One region of the Ruminococcus sp. RTP21484sp1_RTP21281st1_A8_RTP21281_210402 genome, then DNA from elsewhere that is predicted to be linked to it. Evidence: a T-box and tRNA genes for the amino acid it is inferred to sense, from the RefSeq annotation. Region 1 holds a T-box; the other holds one or more tRNA genes.
The links. A T-box is a leader RNA that pairs with one kind of tRNA and senses whether it is charged. The one in region 1 lies ahead of AB5170_RS00390 (valine--tRNA ligase), so its partner is inferred to be a tRNA-Val.
Positions count from the first base shown of each region.

Region 2: it has a tRNA-Val gene. The T-box ahead of AB5170_RS00390 (valine--tRNA ligase) is inferred to sense a tRNA for this amino acid. The anticodon was not compared.

Region 1 is NZ_JBCPGE010000001.1:84,270-91,830, forward strand. It holds gene AB5170_RS00385 (LTA synthase family protein) at 1-946, opposite strand, end outside; gene AB5170_RS00390 (valine--tRNA ligase) at 961-3,612, opposite strand; T-box leader at 3,651-3,933, opposite strand; gene AB5170_RS00395 (FtsX-like permease family protein) at 4,093-7,561, opposite strand, start outside.
Region 2 is NZ_JBCPGE010000026.1:93-7,653, reverse strand. It holds gene AB5170_RS12995 (phosphoribosylformylglycinamidine synthase) at 1-1,686, shown strand, start outside; gene AB5170_RS12990 (RNA polymerase sigma factor) at 1,955-2,464, shown strand; gene AB5170_RS12985 (hypothetical protein) at 2,457-3,605, shown strand; gene AB5170_RS12980 (hypothetical protein) at 3,688-5,235, opposite strand; gene AB5170_RS12975 (hypothetical protein) at 5,288-5,980, opposite strand; tRNA gene AB5170_RS12970 (tRNA-Met) at 6,048-6,121, opposite strand; tRNA gene AB5170_RS12965 (tRNA-Val) at 6,140-6,212, opposite strand; gene rhaD (rhamnulose-1-phosphate aldolase) at 6,681-7,514, shown strand.

The sequences.
Region 1 (7,561 bases):
TAAGAATACTCTTATAAGGATATTCACCTGGTCCAAAATAGTGAAGACTCATACCTGTAATGGTCTCAAATTCCGTATTTGCCGTACCGGCTCCAACAGAAGGAACCTTGTAATATCCGGAAGAATACTCTTTCATCAGCTTCCTGAAGTTCGGGATTGGATCTTCAGAAATATCCAGGTAATTTACCAGTGTCGGGTCAAAGAAAGACTCAAGCTGAAGGAACAGAATATTCGGTCTCTTTCCATCCTCCTTGGTCTTTGGAAGATTGGACTCTGTCTTCTCGATCCGGTTAATCTCATCCTCAGAATAATCCCTCGGCTCACTGATACCTGTATTAAAAATAGTAGTCGCCAGACAATAAGGATAACCATAATCCTCATAAGCAAACGCGATATTGCCAAAATAATTAGACAAAACCCTTTTTTCAAGAGCCAGCTGTGTCACGCCTCCAAAAGCCACAAAACCAGCAATTACCAGCGGAATCACATACCGGTACTTAATCTTCTGTTCATACTTCGGTCCCTTGACCAGTAGGATCAAAAGCCCCAGCACCACAATTCCGATCAAAATACATCCGATCACCACACCATAAAACGGCAGATATTTCTGCATGATCGCAATACCATCCGTCAGCATATGCAGATCCGGTCCGGTAAATGGTGTAACACGGTTCATCAGAAGAATGCAGTTTACGATTCCCAGAAACAGCCAGAAAACGGAAACCACAACTCTCCAGAAGCACCGCCTGTGAAACAGATAAACGATCAGCATTGTAGTAAAAATAAACATCGTATTATAAGCAAATACCAACGGTTTTCCCGTCATATAATCCCAGGCCTCCACTACAGAGTGGCGGCACAGTGCCTCTATAAGGAAATAGAGCACTGCGCACCAGAGTGCCTGGAGAATCAGGGAAATCTTATTGCAAAATTTGCTCAGCTTCATGCAAAATCTCCTTTTTATCTCTTAAGCTGCTCAAGCTGTGTTTCAACCTTATCTTTCATCTCTTTGTACTTCGCAAGCTTCTCCTTCTCTGCATCAACCTTGGCAGCAGGAGCCTTATTTACGAAATTTGGATTATTCAGCATTCCCTCACAGCGGGCGATTTCCTTAGTCAGTCTCTCCTGCTCCTTTGTCAGTCTCTCAAGTTCTTTTTCCTTGTCAACAAGGTCTTCCAGAGGCATATAAACAACTGCATTGGAAACAACAACAGAAACTGCATCCTCACCGATACCAGTCTTATCCTGCTGAACATGGATTTCTTTTGCAAAAGCAAGGTTTGCAAAGGATTTCTTGCTGTTCTCATACATCTGACAGATAGCAGCATCTTTTCCAACAATGATCAGATGTGTCTTTCTGTTCTGCGGAACATTCATACTGGTTCTTGTGTTACGGATGCCGCGGACAACCTCCTGGAAGCTTCCGATTGCAAGCTCAGCCTCAGGAGAATTCCACTCGTCCTTATATACCGGCCAGTCAGAGATCATAATGGACTCTTCCTCCGGAAGCAGTGTGCAGTAGATTTCCTCTGTGATAAATGGCATAAACGGATGAAGTAGCTTCAGTCCCTGGGTCAGCGCTGTGCGAAGTGTCCAGAGAGCCTCGTTTGCCGCCTTTGGATCCTCTTCTGCCTTCCACAGACGAACCTTGGCGATCTCAATGTACCAGTCGCAAAGCTCATCCCACAGGAAATCATAGATTTTCTGAACCGCAATACCCAGCTCATATTTTTCCATATTGTCGGTTACTTCTTTGATCACATTGTTCAGTCTGGAAAGGATCCATTTGTCCTCAGCGCAAAGAGAACCAATCTCCGGCTCCGTTACATCCTTTCCTTCCAGATTCATAAGAACGAAACGGGAAGCATTCCAGATCTTATTTGCAAAGTTACGGCTGGATTCTACACGCTCCCAGTAGAAACGCATATCGTTTCCAGGTGCATTACCAGTCATCAGAGTAAGACGAAGAGCATCTGCGCCGTACTTGTCGATTACTTCCAGCGGGTCAATACCATTTCCAAGGGATTTACTCATCTTGCGTCCCTGGGAATCTCTTACCAGACCATGGATCAGTACATGATGGAACGGTGTCTTGCCAGTCTGCTCAAGAGCAGAGAATACCATACGGATAACCCAGAAGAAAATAATGTCATATCCGGTTACCAGCACATCTGTTGGATAGAAGTACTCCAGTTCCGGTGTCTTATCCGGCCAGCCAAGTGTGGAAAATGGCCACAGAGCAGAGCTGAACCAGGTATCCAGAGTATCCTCGTCCTGATGAAGATGCGTACATCCGCATTTCGGACATTTTTCCGGCATTTCTCTTGCAACTACAGTCTCACCACACTCATCGCAGTAGTAAGCCGGAATTCTGTGTCCCCACCACAGCTGACGGGAAATACACCAGTCACGGATGTTCTCCAGCCAGTGAAGGTAAGTCTTGTCAAAACGCTCTGGAACGAATTTCAGATCTCCATCCTCAAGAGTCTTGATAGCAGCTTTTGCCATTTCATCCATCTTTACAAACCACTGAGGCTTGATCATCGGCTCTACGGTTGCATGGCAGCGGTCATGTGTTCCAACGCTGTGATTGTGCGGAACAACCTTTACCAGAAGGCCAAGCTTGTCCAGATCCTCTACCATGGCTTTTCTTGCCTCATAACGATCCATGCCGGCGTATTTACCACCCAGCTCATTGATGGTAGCATCATCATTCATGATGTTTATTTCTGGAAGATTGTGTCTCTTTCCAACCTCGAAATCGTTAGGATCATGTGCCGGTGTGATTTTTACGCATCCGGTACCAAATTCTTTATCAACATACTCATCGGCAATAACCGGGATCTCTCTGTCTGTGAGGGGAAGCTTCAGCATTTTGCCAACAATGTCTTTGTAACGGTCATCATCCGGGTTTACTGCAACTGCAGTATCTCCAAGAAGTGTTTCCGGACGTGTTGTTGCAATTTCCACGAATTTTCCTTCTTCTCCAACAACCGGATAATTGATGTGCCAGAAAAATCCGTCCTGATCCTCATGCTCAACCTCTGCATCGGAAATGGAAGTCTGGCATACCGGACACCAGTTGATGATACGGGAACCTTTGTAGATGTAGCCTTTTTCATATAACTTGATGAAAACTTCCTGTACGGCCTTGGAGCAGCCTTCGTCCATGGTGAAACGCTCTCTCTCCCAGTCTGCGGAAGCACCAAGTTTCTTCAGCTGGTTGATAATTTTTCCGCCGTACTCTTCTTTCCACTCCCAGGCATATTCCAGGAATTTCTCACGGCCGATTTCTGCCTTGTCGATGCCTTCTTTTTTCAGTTTCTCAGTAACCTTAACCTCTGTAGCAATAGCTGCATGGTCAGTTCCCGGCTGCCACAGTGCTTCGTAGCCCTGCATTCTCTTGAAACGGATGAGAATATCCTGCATAGTCTCATCAAGTGCATGTCCCATATGCAGCTGTCCGGTTACGTTTGGCGGCGGCATAACAATGGTAAATGGTTTCTTATCCGGGTTTACTTTTGCATGAAAATATCCGTTGTCCATCCATTTCTGGTAAAGACGTTCCTCGATTCCTTTCGGATCGTAGGTCTTTGCAAGTTCTTTGCTCATGATTTTCCTCCTAAAAAAAGAGCCCCTCACACAATTGTGTGAAGGGCGAAATTAACGCGGTACCACCTTCATTATGTGCAAAATGCAAAGTGCTGTTTTCCCTGAATGCATTTACAGCCTTCGCTCTGTTATACACATATCTCTTTCCTGTAACGCTGGAATTGCGTGAAAACTTACTGCAGATATCACTGCCTGTTCAGTTTCCCGGCTCAGAAGCTACCTTCAGTGAATGCGGATCTCGAAATGTCTTCCACCACAGTTATACCTGGACATTTCTCTCTGGGAGGGCATGCACTTACTCCTCTTCTTCAATGCCTTTCGCTGCAGCGACCTGATCTCCTTGTAAATAGCCGGAAAAAGCCGCCACTTTTCATGGATATAACTATAATTGCATTCTTCCGGCTTGTCAAGCTAATTTAAAAATTTCACAATTACACCACTCAGGAATTCTCCCCCAAAGCGATGTTTTTTCAATACTTTTTATTCCACACTCTTTAAGGACTCTACCATATCAATGGTTTTCAGCTTAAAATGCATCACCCCATTCACCACAATGGAAAATATGCTTGTCAGAATCCCACTGTATAAAAAGCTCAACAGCTTAATATTACGTCCAAACATAACCGCATCCACCTCAACCGTGGTAATCACATACCTGTGAATGAGAATTCCAAACACTGCTCCAAACATAATTCCAAGCACTGTCAGGATCACGTTTTCCCGAAGCACATACTGGGAGACCTCTCCGTCATAGAAGCCGAGCACCTTCAAAGTTGCCAGCTCCCTCTGTCTTTCTGTAATATTGATATTATTCAGATTATACAATACCACAAAAGCAAGCATTCCTGCGGAAACGATCAGCACCAGGATCACCGCATCCAGAGTGCTCAGCATACGGTCAACCTGGGATGCCAGACTACTGGTATAACTGATGCTGAGAGCCCCAGGATAAGCAAGGATCCGGGTTCCTGCCATTTCCAGATCATCTTTGCAGTCTTCCTGCATAGTAAACACAATGTTCTCATACTCCGGCTTTTCCCCGAACGTCTGCTCATAAACCCTGGGCGTCATATAAAGGTAATGGCTCATATAATTCTCTGTGATCACAGCCACCCTCACCTTATATTCCTTATCTCCCTTTTTCAGGGGAATCATATCTCCCACCTTTAATCCCAGCAGGGATGCCGTTTTCTCGGAAATAGCAGCACCTTCGTCGGTAAGCTCATATGTTTCCCCGGTAATACGGTTCTTTAAGGTTACATCCTTTGCAAACTCACTCAGGCTCTCTGGCACAAACAGATAAATACTGATGTTGGAGCTGCCTTTCGGAGCACTGATCTTCGTCATTTGTACCCGATTGCAATGGGCGATTTGCTCATTTTCCTTCATATATTCAAACAGCTCTTCATGTTCTTCCTCTGTAGCATCGCTGTCCTCAATCACCATTCCGTCATAATGCTGCAGCTCCCGGTACTGAATAGCGGCAATATCACTAATGGAATCCTGAAGCCCAAAACCAACCAGCATCAGTCCCATGCTTCCTGCAATTCCAAAGACTGTCATGATCAGACGCTTCTTGTAACGGAAAAGATTTCGGATTGTGGACTTCCAGGAAAAGCTTAAATGCTTCCATATAAATGTGAACCGCTCCAGCAATACCCGCTTGCCCTCTTTCGGAGCCGGTGGGCGCATAAGAGAGGCCGGTGTCTCCTGCAGCTCCTTTCCACTTGCAAAAAGAGTCGCTCCAACTGTACATACAACAGAGGCTGCGGAAGCGATCAGTGCGAAGCCAGGCTGATAATCAATGGAAATGGTATTTGCCACATTGTGATACATAATTCCATAAGCAGTTATAATAATGTATGGAATAATTTTCTCTCCGATCAGCATTCCTAGCACACTGCCAAGAAGAGTTGCAAAAAATGCATAACAGATGTATTTTGCTGCAATGGCAGACTTCTTATATCCCAATGCCTTCAAGGTACCGATCTGGGTTCGCTGCTCCTCCACCATACGAGTCATAGTGGTAAGACTGATCAATGCCGCTACCAGGAAAAAGATGACCGGGAAAACCTGACCGATGTTTCGAAGACGGTCTGCATTATCACCGTAATCCGTATATTCCGGAAGATCCTCCCTATCTGTAACCATCCACTCCGGCTTTTCCAGATCTTCCAGCTCCTTTTTCGCATCATCCAGCTTCTGCTGATTCTCGACAATCTCATCCTCAGCATCTTTTTGGGCGTCTTCGTACTCTTTCTTTCCGTCTGCAAGGTCTTTCTCGCCTTTTTTCAAGTCTTTAGCCGCATCCTGAAGCTTTTTCTCATTGTCTGTAATCTCTTTTTCACCGTCTGCAAGCTTCTTCTCATTGTCTGCGATTTCTTTCTCACCATCGGCAAGTTTCGCCTCATTTTCTGCAATCTCTTGCTCACCGGAAGTAAGCTTTGCCTCATTTTCAGCGATTTGCCGGGCACCGGAATGATACTGTTCCAGGCCGGAAGCATACTGCGCTTCGCTGTCATTTAACTTTGCCACATTGGCATCCAGTTCCGCCTGTCCTGCTGCCAGGGTCTCTGCATTGGAATCAATTTCTTTCTGGGCTTTACTCAGTTTTTTCTTTGCTGCCTTTAACTGCTTCTGACCTTTTTCCAGTTCCTGTTCCCCTGCCTCTATCTCAGCTTTCGAAGCAGCAAGAGTATTCTCCTGTTCCTGAATCTGAATCCATCCGGCATCGATCTGTGCCTGACCTGCTGTTATCTGTTCCAGCCCCGCATTCAGCTCGCTTTCTTTCTGAGAAAGCTGGGAAAGTCCATCCTCGACTGCTGCAAGCCCGCTTTCCAACTCACTTCTGGTCGCTGCAAGCTGCTGCCGCTGACTCTCAATCTGCGCTTCACTTGCCTGGATCTGCTGGGTTACTGCCGCCTCCTGTTCTTCCAGTGCAGACACCTGGGCTGCCAGAATATCTATTTCCTCCTGGGAAGCATCCGGATTTTCCAGTGCTGCGTTGTAACTTGCGCGTACTGTAGCAAGCTGACTCTGTAGCTCCGTCAGCTGAGCTTTTGCGCTTTCCAAAGCACTTATTCCCTCCTGAAGCTGGGCTTCTCCTACTGATACCTGGGAAAGTCCATCTGTAATCTGCTGCTTCTGGGCATTTAACTGGGTTCTGGTACTTTCGATCTGCTGCTGTCCGGCAGTAATTTCCGCTTTTGACTGATCCAGTTCACTTTGCTTTGTTGTCAAAGTCTGCTTTGCGGCTTCTAACTGCTGTTCGCCTACCTCAAGCTGGGCTTTTCCATCTGCAAGTTTCGCTTTATTTTCATCTAAAGTCTTCTGATTTTCCTCTAATTCTGCCAGACCACTGGTTACCTGCTTCTGCGCAGAATCAAGCTGAGCCTGTCCGTCAGCAAGCTGGGCTTTTGCTGCATTTACCTGACTCCATCCATCATCCAGCTGGCTTCTGGCAGTATCAAGCTGGCTTTTGCTAGAGGAAAGCTGACTCTTGGCAGATTCCAGCTGACTTTTTCCATCAGCAAGCTGCGCTTTCGCATCTTCTAACTGGGTTTTCCCATCAGCAAGCTCTGTCTTCGCATCTTCCAGCTGTTTTTTCCCATCGGCAAGCTCTGTTTTTGCGTCTTCTAACTGGGATTTTCCATCTTCATACTCTTGCCTGCCGTCTTCTAAATCCTTTTCACCTTTATCCAGTTCTTCTTTTGCGTCAGCAAGCTTTTCATCTGCCTCTTTTTTCCCATCGTCCAGCTTCTTCTGGGCATCATCGATTTCCTCCTGTGCATCTGCCTTCACAGCTGCAAGGCGGATCTGACAGCGATCATCTGCTATGTTTTCAACACGGCCTTTGATCTTGGCAATCAGATTCTCGTAACCGTCTGTATAACTGGTAAGGCCCTTTGCACCATGAACGGTCACATAAATCTGGGTATAAATTTCCTGG
Region 2 (7,561 bases), on a different contig from region 1:
AGCTATGGCTTTGATCCATACTTATCCTCCTGGAGCCCATATCACGGAGCTGCTTATGCAGTGACAGAATCTGTTGCAAGAATCGTGGCAGCAGGTGGTGATTATAAGAAGATCCGTTTCACCTTCCAGGAATACTTCCGCCGTATGACAGAGGATCCAAAGAGATGGAGCCAGCCATTTGCAGCACTTCTTGGTGCTTATGCAGCACAGATGGGCTTCGGTCTTCCGTCTATCGGTGGTAAGGACAGTATGTCCGGAACCTTCAATGACATTGATGTTCCGCCAACACTGGTTTCCTTTGCAGTGGATGTTGCCAAGCTTCAGGATGTGATTACACCAGAGCTGAAAAAGGCTGGAAACAAACTGGTATGGCTTCGCGCTCCGAAAGATCAGTACGATTTACCGGACTATGCGGCAATTATGGATCAGTACGAGAAATTACACAATGACATGCAGGCAGGCAAAGTGGTTTCCGCTTATGCACTTGACCGTCACGGCATTGCTGCAGCTGTCAGCAAGATGGCATTTGGAAATGCAATGGGCGTGAAGATTGAGCATAACCTGGATCCAAGAGACTTCTTTGCACCAGGCTTCGGTGATCTGGTTCTGGAGGTTCCGGCTGAAAAGGTTGGTCAGCTTTCCATCACATACACCGTGATCGGTGAAGTAACAGCTGATGGCAAATTCTCCTACGGAAATGCTGAGATTACACTGGATGAGGCTTACAAGGCATGGACAGGTACTCTGGAGAAGGTCTTTAAGACAACCTCTGGTGAAGAAAACGATGGACCAGTTGCTATGGCTGTAAAGACAGCAGATCCGGAAGCAACCTATGAGAATGGTATTTATAATACAAAGAATATTTATGTCTGCAAGCATAAAGTAGCAAAACCTCGCGTATTCATTCCTGTATTCCCAGGAACAAACTGTGAGTACGACAGTACAAAGGCATTCGAGAGAGCCGGAGCTGAGGTAGACGTTAAGGTATTTAAGAACTTAAGTGCAGAGGATATCCGTGATTCTGTGGAAATATTTGAGAAATCCATTGATCAGGCACAGATGATCATGTTCCCAGGCGGCTTCTCCGCTGGTGATGAGCCAGACGGTTCTGCGAAATTCTTTGCAACTGCCTTCCAGAATGCAAAGATCAAAGAGGCAGTTATGAAGCTGTTAAATGAGAGAGATGGTCTTGCACTTGGTATCTGTAACGGATTCCAGGCGCTGATCAAGCTGGGACTTGTTCCATACGGCGAGATCTGCGGACAGAAAGAGGATTCTCCTACACTGACCTATAACACCATCGGACGTCATATTTCTAAGATGGTTTACACAAAGGTTGTAAGCAACAAGTCTCCATGGCTGCAGAAAGCGGCTCTTGGCGGTGTATACTGCAACCCGGCTTCCCACGGTGAGGGACGCTTCGTAGCAAACGATGAATGGCTTACCAAGCTTCTTGCAAACGGTCAGGTAGCTACCCAGTATGTAAATCCAAACGGAGAGCTGGATCAGTCCGAAGAATCCAACATCAATGGTTCTACATACAACATTGAGGGTATCACAAGCCCGGATGGACGTGTCCTTGGTAAGATGGCACACAGCGAGCGTCGCGACAATGGCGTTGCAATCAACATCTATGGACAGCAGGATATTCAGATCTTTGAGTCTGGTGTTGAGTACTTCAAATAAATAAGTAAATAGGATTATAGGAGCTGGCATTTGTGAGTGAATAAATTGCAAATGCCAGCTTTTTCTATATTTATTAAAAATCTCCGACCGTGTAAAATATTACACATATCTAATATTCTTGTTTTTATGCTTAGTATTCACTCATCATGGGCGAAAAATTATATTCGATGAAATATTCTCCCTGCCTTTTCCATCTAATGTATGTAAAAGGAAATACAGCAATATATTTCGTGTACTGCAGAACACAAAAAAAGGAGCGAAAACCCTTATGGAAAATTTGGTGAAAAAGGCAAAAGCCGGAGATTCCGGTGCATTTGCACAGCTCATCCGGATGAATACCCAGAGCATGTACAAAGTAGCCTGGGCCTATCTGAAGAATGACGAAGATGTGGCAGATGCCATACAGGAAACGATTTTAAAGTGTTATGAGAAGCTTTCCACTTTAAAAAAGGATTCTTACTTCAAAACCTGGATGATTCGGATCCTGATCAATAACTGCAATGAAATGCTTCGGCACAAAGGCCGCGTTTTTCCTACGATGGAAATGGAAGAGGGAATCTTCGAGGAACCTGGCTATGTAGATTGTGAATGGAAGGAAATCCTGGCATCCCTGGATGAGAAGTACCAGGTGGTGATGCTTTTGTATTACAGCAAATCCCTTAGTGTAAAGGAAATTGCCGCTCTTCTGGAAATCAGCCAGAATACAGTGCTTACAAGGCTCTCCAGAGCCAGAAAACAGCTTCGTGCAGAGTATGAAGGAGGATATATTCATGGATGATAAATTGTTTGATGTTTTTTCAGAAGAAACAGAAGTGCCGGAATGTGTGCTCAGGCGTGTAAATGAGACCTTGGAAATGATAGAGAATTCGGCAGAGTCTAATAGAGGGTATCAGAAAGAAGAAAAAACGGGAAAAGTAATAAATGGCACTGACAGAATGGGAAAAATTGGTACACGGAAAAACTGGAAGCGCAGTTTGATCTTGACATTTGCGGCAGTGATGGTATTTGGTGCCACTGTTTTTGCTGCAGAGAAGTATATAGGCATTTCCGGCTTTTTCCAGGAAGTTGGAAATAAGATGCCGGAAGAAGCCAAGGAGCTGATTGAAAAAGATCCGGTGCAGCAGGAAGATGGAGATTCCATTCTTACTTACACCGTGAAGGAAGCCCTTTGTGATAAAAACAGTGTCCAGGTGGTGGTGGAAGTTACAGCGAAAGAAAGAGGCAAGTATCTTCTGGCAGGACAAGATGCCTTGAATGAGGATCCTGTAAGAAATCTTGGAATTGAAAGTGATAAGACAATAGAAGAATATGCCGCAGAAAAAGGACTGACCATCGTAAAGGTCGGAGCCAGCTTTGATTTTGATTCAGATCTGGGCATTGAAACAGCAGTGGGAAATTATCGAAATCTGGAAGATGATGTAGTAGATTTCTATTCTTCCGCGGTAAAGACAAATGAGAGTAAGAATCTTACCGTTTCTTGCATCGGAACTGCCACGCTTCCTGATGCTAAGTGCGTTGATGATGTGATGCGTACAAACATTACTTTTCAGCTGGAAGATAAGAGCCAGGGGAAAAGTATGACCTATGTGCCTGTGGATGGTGAAGGGATAACTGCAGATGGAAAAGTAAAGATCCTGTCCGCAGATATAGAAGAAACAGAAGTGGGCGATTACGTCACAATCCATTGCATCTTCTTAGAAGAGTGCGACAGTATTTCCCTTGATGTAATGGATCTGAATGGAAATCTGTGGCAGCTTTCCGACCTTGGCGGTGGTTCAGAGGTGGCAGAGTCTGGAAAAGAAGCCACCTTCCAGAGAAGCTATCAGAAAACGGACCTTGCCGACGAAATCGGAATACGGGGATATGACTATGAAACGAATACCACGTATGAGCCGGTAAAAATGAAGCTTAAAAAATAGAATAATCGAAAAAAGTCCCCATTCACTGTTTTTTGCAATTAAAACAGTGGGATGGGGACTTTTTTGATTTGTTAAATTAAGATTATCCGAACTTTCGCATATTACTCAGATCGGAAAAATCAATCATTTTGATTTCTTCAACGTTGCCGGTTGAAGCCATTGGGCAAACGGCGTAGTTTCGCGTCTCATTTCCTATAGTAAGCTTTACCACATAATGCCATATGGACCATGATGGAGAGCCAACCGGATAATCACCAAAGCAATAATGAATATCATCAAATCCACCGACTAATTCAGCGAACTCACCGAGAATTGCCGGTGATGTGCTAGAGTCCCAACGGTAAGTTACAAAAAATGGAGCATTGGGATCTGCTGCCAGAGAGACTGTATGATCGTTATATCTGGTTAAATATTTAAAGCGGCCTGGTTCTCTGAGGTAGGCACTTATAGCGTCCATCTTTTCAAAAGGAGTCATATCGGTAGTTGTAGTTTTGTTAATAATGTCAATCATCCATGCGTTTTTTGCCTGTTCATAATCCAGAACATTTAATGTCACTGTATTTGCAACCGTATAACCTGATAATGAATATTCCCTGAATTCTACAGTGTAGGTTCCTGCTTCGGAAAAATGCACGTATTTGATATAACCGCCTTTTACTTTCTCTAATGAAGTAGTTTCTGAGTCATTGTTTTCTAAAGGAATATCATCAAAGAAACGAGATGAACCACTTCTGTATGCGCTGGTCCGAGAGTCATTTCCATTAAAAATACAGGAAAAAGAGTTCGGATCCGGATTGTCTGTCTTTATAAAAAAAGGTTTGGGACAATCGGTGTAAATATCTGCCTTCTGTTTGTCCAGACCATAAATTTCATATGTATATTTAGCTGGTGCAGTTCCTTCTTTATCGTATGCAGGCAGATCAGCTTTGGGAATCGGTGTGGGTGTAGGAACCGGTGTGGATGTAGGCGTTGGTGTAGGTGTAGGGGTTGCACTTTGGTGGGTACTGTTTGTCTCTCTGTTTGTTGTGCAATGGCCTGTAGAAGACCATTTGGAATAGTATTTTTTTCCTTTAACAGTCATGTAAGTGCGGGTTTGCATATAATATGTAGTCCCGGCACGGAGGCCATTGAGACAAATTGTGTTGTTTTTGTTACCTTTGACTGTTATAGTTTTTGCATTTTTTAGTTTTGAATTAGTGGCATAGCGCAGCTGGTAACCACTGGTCTGGGAGGTTTGTCTTTTTACTACTACAGTTGCAGTTGCTGTTTTTGCATAGATATTCATTATCTGGGCTTTCGGCGGTAAAATAACAAACTGTTTTTTAGCAGTGCCGGTATAAGTGCCTTTTCCAATAATCTGAACCGTGTAAGTTCCTACTTTTTTGCAGCCTTTAGAGTACTTTACAATATAGTTTTTCTTTTCCTTCAAGACTTTTCCTTTATAAGTTACTCTTACTTTTGGACGCTGTACCTTTTTATTATAGGTAAGCTTTGTGGCTGATAATTTAATCCTGGTATTTTTCACATTTACCCTTGCTGCGGCAAATACCTGGCTTGAACTGCAAAACAGAAGCAGTAAAATAATGAGGCAGAGGTGAATCTGCCGGTGTAGATGATGATTTTTTTTCATGGCTTTTTACTCCTTTTATATGATAAGTTTATTGGGTTTTGTAAAAATATAACTATTTATGACCAGACCGTAGCAGCCATTTCTGATCGATTTTTTTCACTTCATCATCAGCAAACCGGATATGCAGTCTGACAGAATTGGAAAGCTGTACGACTTCCTCTACAGTACCTTCTCCGAATTTGGGATGAGTTACTACATCATTTACCTGGAATTTGACTTCGCTATGTTTGGCGCTTTTGTAGGCCTGTTCACGACGGTAGGTGTCCCGGATGGGAACTGTCTTGTCGTGAATAGGGTTTTTCAGAGCTTTGTCATAATCGTGCTTCAGAAGGCTTTCTCCGATCCTATAATAGGGTGTAGGCGCGGCGCCCACAAGAGAGCAACAGTATTTCCAGGCACTTCCATGCTTTCCTGCCTGCCAGTTGTACTGCGCCGGTATTTTCATATTGTATTGCATATAATGGGCGTATTCGTGCTTATAAAGATCCAGGCGATCCTCTTTGGAAAGAGGCTTCTTTACGGCATAACCAATAAACAGAAGGGAAAAATAGAAGCTTTCTTTTTCGTGAGCAGAAGCCGGGGTATAAGAGCCAAGTACAGCTTCATCGTAACCAAAGCGGATAGGTACAGAAGCCCCCCGAAGACCAAATTTGCGGTCAAGAGTCTGGAACAAAGCGCGAATCTGAGCTTCGTGGATGGTAGTTTCATTATCAAGAAGTTTACGAGTGGATGGGTCAATGTTCATGCAGGTACTCCTTTATGTAAGATCATTGTGGGCAAAAAAAAGATGCTGCAATCTGCAACATCTACAATAGCGAGAGGGGGATTCGAACCCTCGACACCGCGGGTATGAACCGCGTGCTCTAGCCAACTGAGCTATCTCGCCATATTCATTTCATAAGTATGGGGCCTACAGGGCTCGAACCTGTGACCCTCTGCTTGTAAGGCAGATGCTCTCCCAGCTGAGCTAAGACCCCATATACAAACTGTGAAGTATCTTCTCTTCCGCAGCTCGCTTTGCTATTATACTATTAACTGTCGCAAATTGTCAACAACTTTTTTTAATTTTTTCAAAAAAATTTAGAATTATATTTTTTTACTATTTTATTGGAAAAAAAGAAAACTAGAGCCTTTCTCAAACATGCTCTGGAAACAGAAATTTTTATTTTGGGTCCTTATTTGCAAAAAGCGGAAAACAATTTGGCAAGTAAGGTTCTTTCCAAAATGAGAATTGGTGTTATACTGAGTCTGTAAACAAGAAGAGCAAACAAAAGCATACCGGATACCTGCAAGAAGAAAAAGAACGGACGCAGCGTATTCGTATGGTCTCATAAAAAAGAGCTCACAAACATGCCCTGAGATCATAATTGCGATCAGCTGACAATTGTTTTTCCTATTAGGAAACGTCAGTTGGCGATACGAAAAATAGAAGAGGAGAAGATGGTATGAAGATTTTAGATTCCAAATTTATGAAGGGCTTTATTAAAATGGCAGACGATGGTTTCCAGCAGGGCTGGCATGAGAGAAACGGCGGAAACTTAAGCTATCGTCTGAAAGCAGAAGAAGTAGAAATGATCCGTCCACGTCTGAATGCACCAGGCGAGTGGCAGCCTATCGGCACAGAGGTGCCGGGACTTGCAGGAGAGTTTTTCCTGGTAACCGGAAGCGGCAAATATTTCAGAAACATAGCAGTTGACCCGGAAGCCTGTCTTGCAATCATTGAACTGGATGACAAGGGGGTTAATTACAGGATCCGTTGGGGACTGGTAGAAGGCGGCCGCCCAACCAGCGAGCTTCCAACCCACCTTATGAATCATGAGGTAAAAAAGAAGCTTACAAACGGCAGGCATCGTGTTATTTATCACGCACATACAACCAACACCATCGCATTAACCTTTGTTCTTCCACTGGATGACAAGGTATTTACAAGAGAGCTGTGGGAGTCTGCTACAGAATGCCCGGTTGTTTTCCCGGATGGTGTAGGTGTTGTAGGCTGGATGGTACCAGGCGGAAGAGAAATTGCAGTAAAAACAGCGGAGCTGATGAAGAAATATGATGTTGTCATCTGGGCACATCATGGAATGTTCTGCTCTGGTGAAGATTTTGATCTGACCTTTGGCCTTCTCCATACAGTAGAGAAGTCTGCGGAAATCCTGGTGAAGGTAATGTCCATGGCACCGCGTAAGCTTCAGACCATTACTCCTGACGATTTCCGCGCAGTAGCCAAAGACTTTCATGTTACTTTACCGGAAGAATTTCTTTATGAAAAAGAACAGTAAGTAAATTAATATAATAATGTGAGATCTGTCTGTGATGAGAAAATTCA